3 regions of the Paenibacillus sp. J31R120 genome follow, and region 3 is predicted to be linked to each of the others. Evidence: riboswitches for the same ligand, from Rfam matches in the RefSeq annotation. Region 3 holds a riboswitch; each other region holds the start of a gene.
What was found. A riboswitch is a leader RNA that binds a small molecule or an ion and turns the genes downstream of it on or off. The one in region 3 is predicted to bind ZMP and ZTP.
Positions count from the first base shown of each region.

Region 1: linked by a shared signal. The riboswitch ahead of AC0YNW_RS17035 (bifunctional 5,10-methylenetetrahydrofolate dehydrogenase/5,10-methenyltetrahydrofolate cyclohydrolase) and the one ahead of rpiB (ribose 5-phosphate isomerase B) in region 3 are both predicted to bind ZMP and ZTP.
Region 2: linked by a shared signal. The riboswitch ahead of AC0YNW_RS15985 (GNAT family N-acetyltransferase) and the one ahead of rpiB (ribose 5-phosphate isomerase B) in region 3 are both predicted to bind ZMP and ZTP.

Region 1 covers NZ_JBWDNN010000004.1:344,350-347,619, reverse strand. The annotation lists gene AC0YNW_RS17040 (OsmC family protein) at 86-484, opposite strand; ZMP/ZTP riboswitch at 1,175-1,260, shown strand; gene AC0YNW_RS17035 (bifunctional 5,10-methylenetetrahydrofolate dehydrogenase/5,10-methenyltetrahydrofolate cyclohydrolase) at 1,341-2,201, shown strand; gene AC0YNW_RS17030 (cyclodeaminase/cyclohydrolase family protein) at 2,198-2,827, shown strand; gene mgtE (magnesium transporter) at 2,930-3,270, opposite strand, start outside.
Region 2 covers NZ_JBWDNN010000004.1:109,482-112,751, reverse strand. The annotation lists gene AC0YNW_RS15985 (GNAT family N-acetyltransferase) at 1-1,082, opposite strand, end outside; ZMP/ZTP riboswitch at 1,126-1,207, opposite strand; gene AC0YNW_RS15980 (hypothetical protein) at 1,251-1,880, opposite strand; gene AC0YNW_RS15975 (DEAD/DEAH box helicase) at 2,228-3,270, opposite strand, start outside.
Region 3 covers NZ_JBWDNN010000009.1:145,025-148,294, reverse strand. The annotation lists gene AC0YNW_RS24915 (L-threonylcarbamoyladenylate synthase) at 1-455, shown strand, start outside; gene AC0YNW_RS24910 (manganese efflux pump MntP) at 522-1,079, shown strand; gene AC0YNW_RS24905 (low molecular weight protein arginine phosphatase) at 1,120-1,701, shown strand; ZMP/ZTP riboswitch at 1,762-1,843, shown strand; gene rpiB (ribose 5-phosphate isomerase B) at 1,969-2,427, shown strand; gene AC0YNW_RS24895 (TIGR01440 family protein) at 2,459-3,064, shown strand; gene AC0YNW_RS24890 (serine hydroxymethyltransferase) at 3,151-3,270, shown strand, end outside.

The DNA.
Region 1 (3,270 bases), on a different contig from region 3:
ACGCATAGCTATAAACCCCTTCATAACATAAAGTAATGCCGATTATAGCGGATTGAATAAGATCATGCAAGCGGCAGCCTGCCCATTAAGATAAATGGTATTCGACCGTCTCTATAGCTACTTCACTCTTCAGCGAATTACTGATGGCGCATGCCTGCTCGACGATGGCAATCAGCTTGTCCTTGTAATTCGGCTCGATGGTAGATGGCAGCTTCACCCGTACCGTAAAGCTGGTAAAGGCGTTGAGCTCCCTGTCCGTCTTCCTCGCTGTCACTTCTACGCTGAGCGGAAACCGCCCGAATTCAACCCCATCCGTCTCCAGCTTCTGCTGAAGCGAGATCGAGACACAAAGACCAAGCGCCGATTCCAGCAGCTCCTGGGGCGACAGCCCGCTTTGGTTATGTCCGTTGCTGCCGATTAACTGCAAGCCCGCTTCGTTATAGATTTCATTTTGTCCGTTCATCAGTTGGATTCTGGTAGTCATGATAATCTCCTTTCATTACACCGAGCGGCAAGCCATAGAGATTTGGCGATATCAATAGAACGCTCCTTACGAACCTTTAGTTCAACTTTTATAAAACAAATTTCTATGTTTTCCGTTATTTTTCGATGAATGACGAGGTTTTTTGACAAAATAAATTCAGAGTAACCGCATAGTATTAATGTAATGGCAAAATAGTAATGCACTTTAATAAACGTGTCAAGCTATAGCTTTTAATAGTAATGGCCTTATAGCCCCGTGGAGAGAGGCGCATTACGTCAATTTTTTATACTTTTCATGAATGTAAGTGCTTTATTTCACGCTCACACCCTCTTCATAAGGAATAAATTGTAATAAATATTTTTCGGAAAGTTGCACACTACTCCTAACGCAAGGGATAAATGAGCTCAATTGTCCCCTCCATGCGAAGTTATTCATGCATCATATCGTTATGATCCGCTCCGACGATGCACAGAATCCGTTCCCCCACATGCTGCTTCACCGCGTTCTTCACACGCTGCACCATGTTCAAATGCCTGCATACCCATCTGAACAAATGAGCTTGCGGATTTATTTAATAATTTAATGATTATCAAATTAGATATATTAAATGAATTCATAAGAGTGAAGTCTTTTTTTGTCAATCATCTTGACCTCAAATTCGATTGCGGACATAATAGGTGATATAAAAATAACGTCGTATGCGACTGGCGAAAAGAGTGGAATAAACCACGAGGAAGCATACGAACGGAATGGATCCGTTCGCCTGGGAGAAGTATCTGCAGTCGGCTCGTCATGAGCTGATGCGGATGCTTTTTTTCGTTTTATTCGAAAATTACCCGCTGGGGAGGTTGCAAGGATGGCATTGTTGATGAAAGCAAAAGAAGCTGCTGATCGAGTTTACCTGGAGATTATGACTGAAGTGAGTGAGCTTGGCATGCAAGGTATTCAGCCCTATCTGGCGACAATTATTGTCGAAGGAGACCCCGCTTCCGCCTATTATGCAGAAGCAAAGCGCAGGATCGCCGAACGGCTTGGCGTATCCTTCCACCTACATGCATTCAAAGCCGACGTAGAAGAAGCCGAAATTATCACGCTAATCCGTCGGTTGAACGAAGACGCATCCGTTCATGGCATTATGGTGGAGCTTCCTCTGCCGCAGCATATCTCGGCGAGGAGAGTGGAACGGGAAATTCGGCCGAGCAAAGATATCGACGGCGTAACGCCGCAAAACAAACTGGCAACCCTGACGGGAGAAGACGGCCTATATCCCGCTACTCCCCAGGCCTGCATCCATCTGCTGAAGCACTATGGATTTTCATTGGAAGGCAGAAACGTAACGCTGGTCGGAAGAGGCCAGACCGTCGGCCTTCCTCTATTCCACCTGCTTCAGCGGGAGCAGGCTACTGTCACCGTCTGTCACTCTCGCACGCCAGACATCGCTTCGCATCTCAGCCATGCAGATATTGCTTTTCTAGCCGTTGGCAGGCCGAATAGAATTACCTCCGCTATGGTTCATGACAGACTGATCGTTGTGGACGCTGGCATCAACGAAACAGAGGACGGCCGTATTGCTGGAGATGGTGCCGCTGACCTGGATGCTTATGTCGCTGCCGTCTCCCCGGTGCCAGGCGGGGTAGGCACGCTGACGACAGCAGTCCTGTTCCAAAATTTGATGAAAGCCATTCGCATCCAACAAGGCGAGGAGGAGCAAATATGAGCAATGTATCATGGGATGATTCCATCCGCCGCTTCCTGCACCAGGCAGGGAGCCCTGATCCTACTCCCGGCGGCGGCAGTGTTGCCGCGTTAGTCGCGGCGCTCGGCGCTTCCATGACGGCAATGGCCGGCAGCTTGTCCCAAGGGGAGAAGTTCGCAGCCTATGAGGCGCAGATTCAAGAGACATTGTCGGAGATGCGACGCCTATCCGCTGCATCAGAAGAGCTGCTTCATGCGGACATCGAGTCGTTCAACGGCTACATGGCGGCATTAAAGCTGCCAAAATCAACAGAGGACGAGAAGGCTTCGCGCAAGCTTGCCCTGGAGTCCGCCACCCTGCATGCCATTGAGGTTCCGCTTCGACTTATGAGATTATGCCGGGATGGCATAACCAGCACTGCCGCTATTGCCGACTCTGCCAACAAGCATGTCATCTCTGACCTTGGCATCGGCGTTATTTTGTTCGAGGCGGCAGCTCGCTCCGCCCTGCTGACTGTTGAGATAAATCTCCGTTCCATGCCGGAGTCGGCTATGAAGAGCCGTTATGCCGAGCAGGCTGCTGCGCTTATGGACGAAATGGAGACGCGATGCAAGGCTGTTCTGCATACAGCCCGTCAGAGAATGTAACGAATCGCAACGGTATGTCGAAATTCGAAAGAGACTCCAAACCACGGCAACGTGATTCGAAGTCTCTTTTTCCCTTTATGATCGATCAAGTACACCCACTTGTTATATCAAATATTCCAGGAACGCCGTCGCGATGCCAAAGTAGATCAGCAACGACAAAATATCGTTAAGCGTTGTAATGAGCGGACCTGACGCTACAGCAGGGTCGACCTTCAGCTTATACAGCAGCAGCGGGATCACTGTACCTGCCAGCGTGCCTATAATGAGCGTCATGACAAGCGAGCCGCCCACGACAAGGCCCAGAATGGGGCTGCCCTGCCAGATGTACGCTATGATGGAGATCAGCACGCCGCAGATGCCGCCGATCATCAGCCCGACCATCAGCTCTCGCCACACCAGTCTTCGGACGACGCCACTGGTCACTTCCTTCGTCGTCAAGCCAC
Region 2 (3,270 bases), on a different contig from region 3:
TTCGCGCTCCAGCCTTCTCCATCGAAGCGTCCTTGCAGATCAAAGCCTTGGCTTTGATAATACCGGTTCAGACCAGGATTGTCCGCCATACAGTCGAGACGAAGCCAGCGCTTGCCTTTGCTGCGGATGTATCCCTCCGCCCATTCCAGCAGCTCTTGACCGCCTCCTTCTCCCTTATACCGCCGGGAGACAGCCAGCCGATGAACATAACCTGCGTCATCATGATACCGCTCTCCCCAGATTTCTTCGTATGACCAGTGAACTGAGAAACAGCCGACCAGTTCCTCACCGCGCTCCGTTACGAACACCTCTTGCTCTCCGATGAATGTGTCGACCGTCTCTTGGGTGAAATCCTCCTCGCGCCATTGCCGCAAGCCGTGCGCCGAATGAATCCATCTGGCCGCTTCCTCCAACAAGCCCCGCAGCTTCACCGCATCCTCCGCGGTCGCTCTGCGGATGGCAAGCGAAGCTGGCGCATTCAGAACAGGAGCTTCGCGATTCCATAGGTATTCGAGCTTCGCTGCCGTATCGAGCGCCCGCTCTTCTCCCGCTAACCGCGCCACCGCATGCAACGCCGCATCGATGCCCGCCGTCACGCCTGCAGAGAGGATGATGCTGCCGTTGTCCACGTAACGCACTCCCTCCACGATGCGGGTGCTGGCAGGCACCGATTCACGGAGCAGATTCATGGCGCGGCTGTTGGTTGTTGCCGACAGGCCGTCCAGTAAGCCCGCTTTAGCCAACAGCAACGCACCGGTACAGACGGATATCGTGAGCTCAGCCTGCTTCGATAAGCTCCGAATCCAATCCGTCATCGCCCCGTTATGCATCTCCGTGCGCGCTCCCCAGCCCCCCGGCACGATCAGGATATCCGGTCTCGGACAATCCTCTGCGCTGTAGCTCGGAACAAGCGTAATCCCGCTAATCGAGCGGCATTCCCTCTTCTCCAGAGCCGCCGTATAGACATGGAAATCTTGCCCCCAATTGCTCGCTACTGCAAACACATCAAAAGGCCCGGCCAGATCAAGCGTATCCACTCCCTCATACATCAACACCGCTACTTGTTTAGCTTTTCCCATCATTATCGCTCCTTTGAACATAAAAAAGCATTCGATCGATGATCAAATGCTTTGCCCAGGCGAACGGCTTGTATGACAGATGTGCTCCCCCGTAGTGATCTACGTTCTCGCCAGTTACACACCCAAATATTTACTGACTATTATAAATTTTCTGACGAAAAAGTCAATCGTTTATTTCCTTCTTCTCATTCCCAACAGTACAACAATTAGAATAATGACTATGGCCGCAATCAAGCCGACCATCAGTCCGGCTGAAGTACTCCTCCCGGATTCTGATAACTGCCCCTTTTTCGAATCGCTTGCGATCGGACGGCTCTCTGCGTCATCATCCGTCGTGTCCGTTGCTGCAGGGGCATGGGATGCATCTGCAGTCGGCAGCTCGCTTGCTGGTTGGAGTTGAAGCTCCTTATCTTTCAAGTAATCCAGCTCTGCGTCTGCCAACGATAACTTTACGGTAGGCGAGCAAAGCTGATTCTCCCACTGACTGTCGATATTTTTCAAATAGTACAGATACTCCTCGCCTTCCTTGCTCACGCGACTGTCCGTCTCCCAATATCGATCTTCCAGAATCGTTAGGCGGTCAACCTCGATTCCTTTGAAGCTTTGCTTAACCTCCAATTGAATGGTGTGTTCCTCCTGACCCGCTTTTACATTCAACACTTTCGCCACAATAACTCCATCATATGTCTCATACCGCTGTTCGATTGGACCAGGCTCCACGCAAGAAAGCGCCATCGCTTGACCAGGCAGCAGGAGCCAATACGCTAACACAACCATCGTCAGCCAAACCGGTTTTCTCATCTTATCCCCCTATGCAACGATAGACGAAGAAAGCTGCCGGATTTGTTTCAAATCCGACAAATGATAAGCTCCTAAAGATTTGTTCGCCAGCGCAGCAACGCGCGAGGAAGCTGCAAGCCGAGAAATTAGGCTTAGGGAGCCAGCGAAGATGCGCTGGGCTGCTGCAAGCCGAGAAATTAGGCTTAGAGAGCTCGCGAAGATGCGCTGGGCTGCTGCAAGCCGAGAAATTAGGCTTAGAGAGTCAATCCCTGCCGCTATGCGACTCCTAAATATGACAAAAAAGCATTTGGGTAAAACCCAAATGCTTTTTGTTATGGATATTTCGAGCAGCCACGTATCGAGGCAAGCTATTTTTTTGATTTGGAGGAGAATGACGACCACGGCGAAGGCAGAATCGATATAATCTTGCCCGAATCCTGGTGTACTTCTTGACGCAGCTGCGGCTTCGCATAACGGTCAGCTGAAGTCGGCCTCTTCGACTGCTGCTGCGTTCTAGCCGGCTTGCCCGCTTGCCGCTGGGTTTGACCCTCGCGAGGACGGTCGTCCTTTGCAGGACGAGGCTGGCTCGGCTTCGCAGGGGCTTGCCCTTGCGGCTTCACTTGTTCCTTCTTCTCCTGTGGCTTAGGACCGTTCGAGCGGCTCGGCTTGTTCTCCGGCTGCCGGACTTCCCCGGATTGCAGCTTATTCTGCGGCTTCGATTGACCGGCCGCACTGGCACCCGCTTCCGCCTTTTGTGACTTAGGCTTCGCCTGTTCGACCCCATTCGCACCTGCGGATGCTGCCGCTCCTTGCGGCTTGCTCTTCTTCCGGCGAGGCTTCTTGCCGCTTCCTGCAGCGCCTTCGGCGGACTTTGCATCAGAGGAAGCCGACTTCGAAGGAGCCTGCTCTGCCGCGGCAGGAGCAGCTCCTTTCATCGGGTAGGGATGATCCTGAACAACCGGAATCCTCTTCTTGATCAGCTTCTCAATATCCTTCAGATACGGAAGCTCATCCGTCTCACAGAAGGAGATCGCTGTTCCGTCATGGCCTGCGCGGCCTGTCCGACCAATTCGATGCACGTAGGTCTCCGGAATGTTCGGCAGATTGAAGTTAATGACATGCGACAGCTCCTCCACATCAATTCCTCTTGCTGCGATATCCGTCGCTACGAGCACGCGAGTCGCGCCGCTCTTGAAGTTATTCAGCGCGTTCTGGCGCGCATTCTGCGACTTGTCGCCATGAATAGCCTGCGCCGTAATCCGCTGCTTGTTCAGTCCGCGGGCGACGCGGTCCGCGCCATGCTTCGTGCGCGTGAACACCAGCGCGGATACGATCGACTGATCCGAGAGCAGCTCGTTCAGCAGCGACTGCTTGTTCTCCTTGTCCACCAGATATAGCGATTGATGAATGC
Region 3 (3,270 bases):
TGACGGAAGAAGCGCTTCGCCTTGCTTTCCCGGATGCGGAGATCATTAGCGAGCCTGAGTCAAGCGCAGCGCCAGAGAAACCGAGATCGCCTGGCATGAAGTATACGCATTATGCGCCGAAAGGCGAGCTTTCCATCATACAGGGTCAGCCCGAGGCTGTCATCTCGTATGTGAATGAACAGGCCAGACAGTCGAAGGCAGACGGTGTGGTTACCGGCGTGCTGTCCTTCAGTGAGCGGTCAAGCCGTTATGAAGCCGATCTTGTGCTGGATCTCGGCAGCGAGAGCAAGCTGGAGGAAGCAGCCCATCGTCTCTACGGAGCGCTTCGCCAATTCGATGAAGCTGGGATTGGCCGCATATGGTCCGAGGCTTGTCTCTCGGAAGGGATTGGCGGCGCACTTATGAACCGCCTGGTGAAGGCAGCCGGCGGTACAATCATTGCATTAGACAAGTAGTATGTTTGTCCCTATGTCCGCATATGTTGGTTAGTAAGTGCGGCCATACATAGGGGAGATGTGCGAATGGACGTTAGTGCGTATATGGGGCAGTTTTTGACGCTGCTCATTATTGCTGTGGCGCTTGGATTCGATGCGTTCTCGCTCGGTCTTGGCATTGGACTGAAGGGCATTCGACTGCTTGATATAGTAAAGCTTGGCGCAGTTATTGGACTTTTTCATATTCTAATGCCCATCGGAGGTTTGCTGACAGGCCAATTCGTGAGCGGGCTGCTGGGCAGTGTCGCCACGACCGCCGCCGGTGTCTTGCTCCTCCTGCTTGGAGGTCATATGATCTACAGCTCGATCCGCGGGGAAGGCGTACCGACCTTCAACCATCGTTCGTCGCTGGGACTGCTTGTCCTGGCTTTAAGTGTTAGTGTAGATGCTTTTTCGGTAGGCGTAACGCTAGGGATGTTTTCCGCCGACTTATGGCTAACCATATTGTTATTCGGCTTTTTTGGCGGGATGATGTCCATGCTGGGCCTATTGCTAGGTCGTAAGGTAAGCAGCAAGCTGGGCGAATATGGGGAGGCTTGCGGCGGCGCCATATTGCTTGTGTTCGGCATATTATTTATTGTCTAATGTAGTGTAAGGTAACCGTTCATACAAAGGAGCTGGCGCAATGAAACGTATTTTGTTCGTCTGTACAGGGAATACTTGCCGTTCGCCCATGGCGGAGGCTTTGCTTCGTCGTCATGCCGCAGTGCGGGGCATTACGGTAGCTGTCCGCTCAGCGGGCGTATCCACGATCGACGGCTTGCCGATCTCATCGAATACCTTATCCACGCTCAGGCTCAGGGACATTGAGCATGCAGGCTCCTCGCGGGCGATAACCGCTGAGGCTGTGGATTGGGCGGATTTGATTTTAACCATGACCTCAAGCCATAAGCGTTCTTTGCTACATTATCATCCGGGTGCGGTCGACAAGACGTATACGCTCAAAGAGTTCGCCTATCAGGATGACAGCGTGCTGCAGGATATATTGGAGCTGGAAGGTCTTTATACCGAAATGCAGATGAAAAGCGCGCTTGGCCAGCAGCTCAGCACATCCGAGAGACAGCGTCTGTTGGAGCTGGAGCAGCGTATTCCAAGCTTCGATATCGCCGATCCGTTCGGAGGGACGCAATCCGTCTATGACAGCTGCTCCCGCGAGATTGAAGCTTCCATTCAGAAGCTCCTCGACAAGCTGTCGAAACGTCCGTAATTAGACGTTCGAAACGATTGATTTCTGAACAGATATGAGCTATGATGATGGAGACAAAAGAGTTTCCGATGTAACTGGCGACGGAAGTGGGCTAACCACGGTGGAGCATCGGAATATACGGCCGGTCGCCTGGGCAAAGAGCAGCATGCTGAATAAGCATGTCTTGCTCTTTTTTTCGTCTTTTTGGCCGGAACAAGGTATACTATCACCATAGGTTATTTGCAGGAAGCAATGACTCTTACAACTTAAGGCAGGATGGTGTTCACATTGAAGATTGCGATTGGCGCCGATCACGGCGGTTACCGTTTGAAGGATGAGCTTGTTCCGATTATTGAAGCACTGGGTCATGAGATTGAGGATGTTGGCTGCGATTGCGAGCAGTCGGTCGACTATCCGGATTATGCGCTGCCGGTATGCGAGATGGTGGCTAGCGGCAAGGCGGATCGCGGCATATTGATTTGCGGTACAGGCATTGGCATGTCCATCGCTGCGAACAAGTATCCAGGCATTCGTTGTGCGTTGGTGCATGATATTTTCTCGGCCAAAGCGACTCGGGAGCATAATGACACGAATGTCTTAGCTATGGGCGAGCGCGTCATCGGACCTGGTGTAGCCGGAGAGATTGTGAAAGTGTGGCTGGAGACGCCATTCTCGAATGCGGGTCGTCATGCAGGCCGCATCGACAAAGTTATGCAACTGGAGAAGCGCTTCTCCATTCATCCCTAACAGCTGGTTTCAGGGAAGGAGGCGTGACTGAATGAGCAATGAACCTAATGAGCAACAAGCGGCAATTGCTGGGCAAGTAGAGACCGTTATCAGAGAGCTTGCGCTAGCCGGCAAGCTGGGAGCGGGCCATCTCCTGATTATTGGGGTAAGTACGAGTGAGGTGCTTGGTCATCGAATCGGTACATCGGGAGCTGTGGAGACGGCGGCGGCTGTCTATGCAGGCGTTGAAGCGGTCAGAAAGCAGATTCCGTTTGTTCCTGTGTATCAGTGCTGCGAGCATCTGAATCGTGCATTGGTTATCGAAGAAGATGAGGCCGTGCGGCGCGGACTTGACGTTGTCCATGCTGTACCTGTGCCGAAGGCGGGAGGCTCCATGGCGGCCTATGCATATGGACAATTCGCCAAGCCTTGTCTGGTTGAGCAATTGGAAGCACATGCGGGCATCGACATTGGCGATACGTTCATCGGTATGCATTTGAAGCGGGTTGCCGTTCCAGTGAGACCGTCCATTAAGACGATTGGCGAAGCTCACGTTACGATGGCGATCACGAGGCCGAAGCTAATCGGCGGAGCGAGAGCGGTCTATGACGAGAGCAGCAGCTTGAGAGCAGAACAAAAAGCTGGGCTATGCGAGTAAGTAAGGTGATTGCGCGAAGGACGCTTTGGCGATATGAAAGTGTGTTTTCGCTATTATACAAGCATTGATACAAGGAGGAACTAAAGGTGGAACAATTACGCAAGCAAGATCCAGAAGTATTGAAGGCGATGGGCCTTGAGCTTCAACGCCAACGCGACAACATTGAACTAATCGCATCGGAGAATATCGTAAGCGAAGCGGTACTG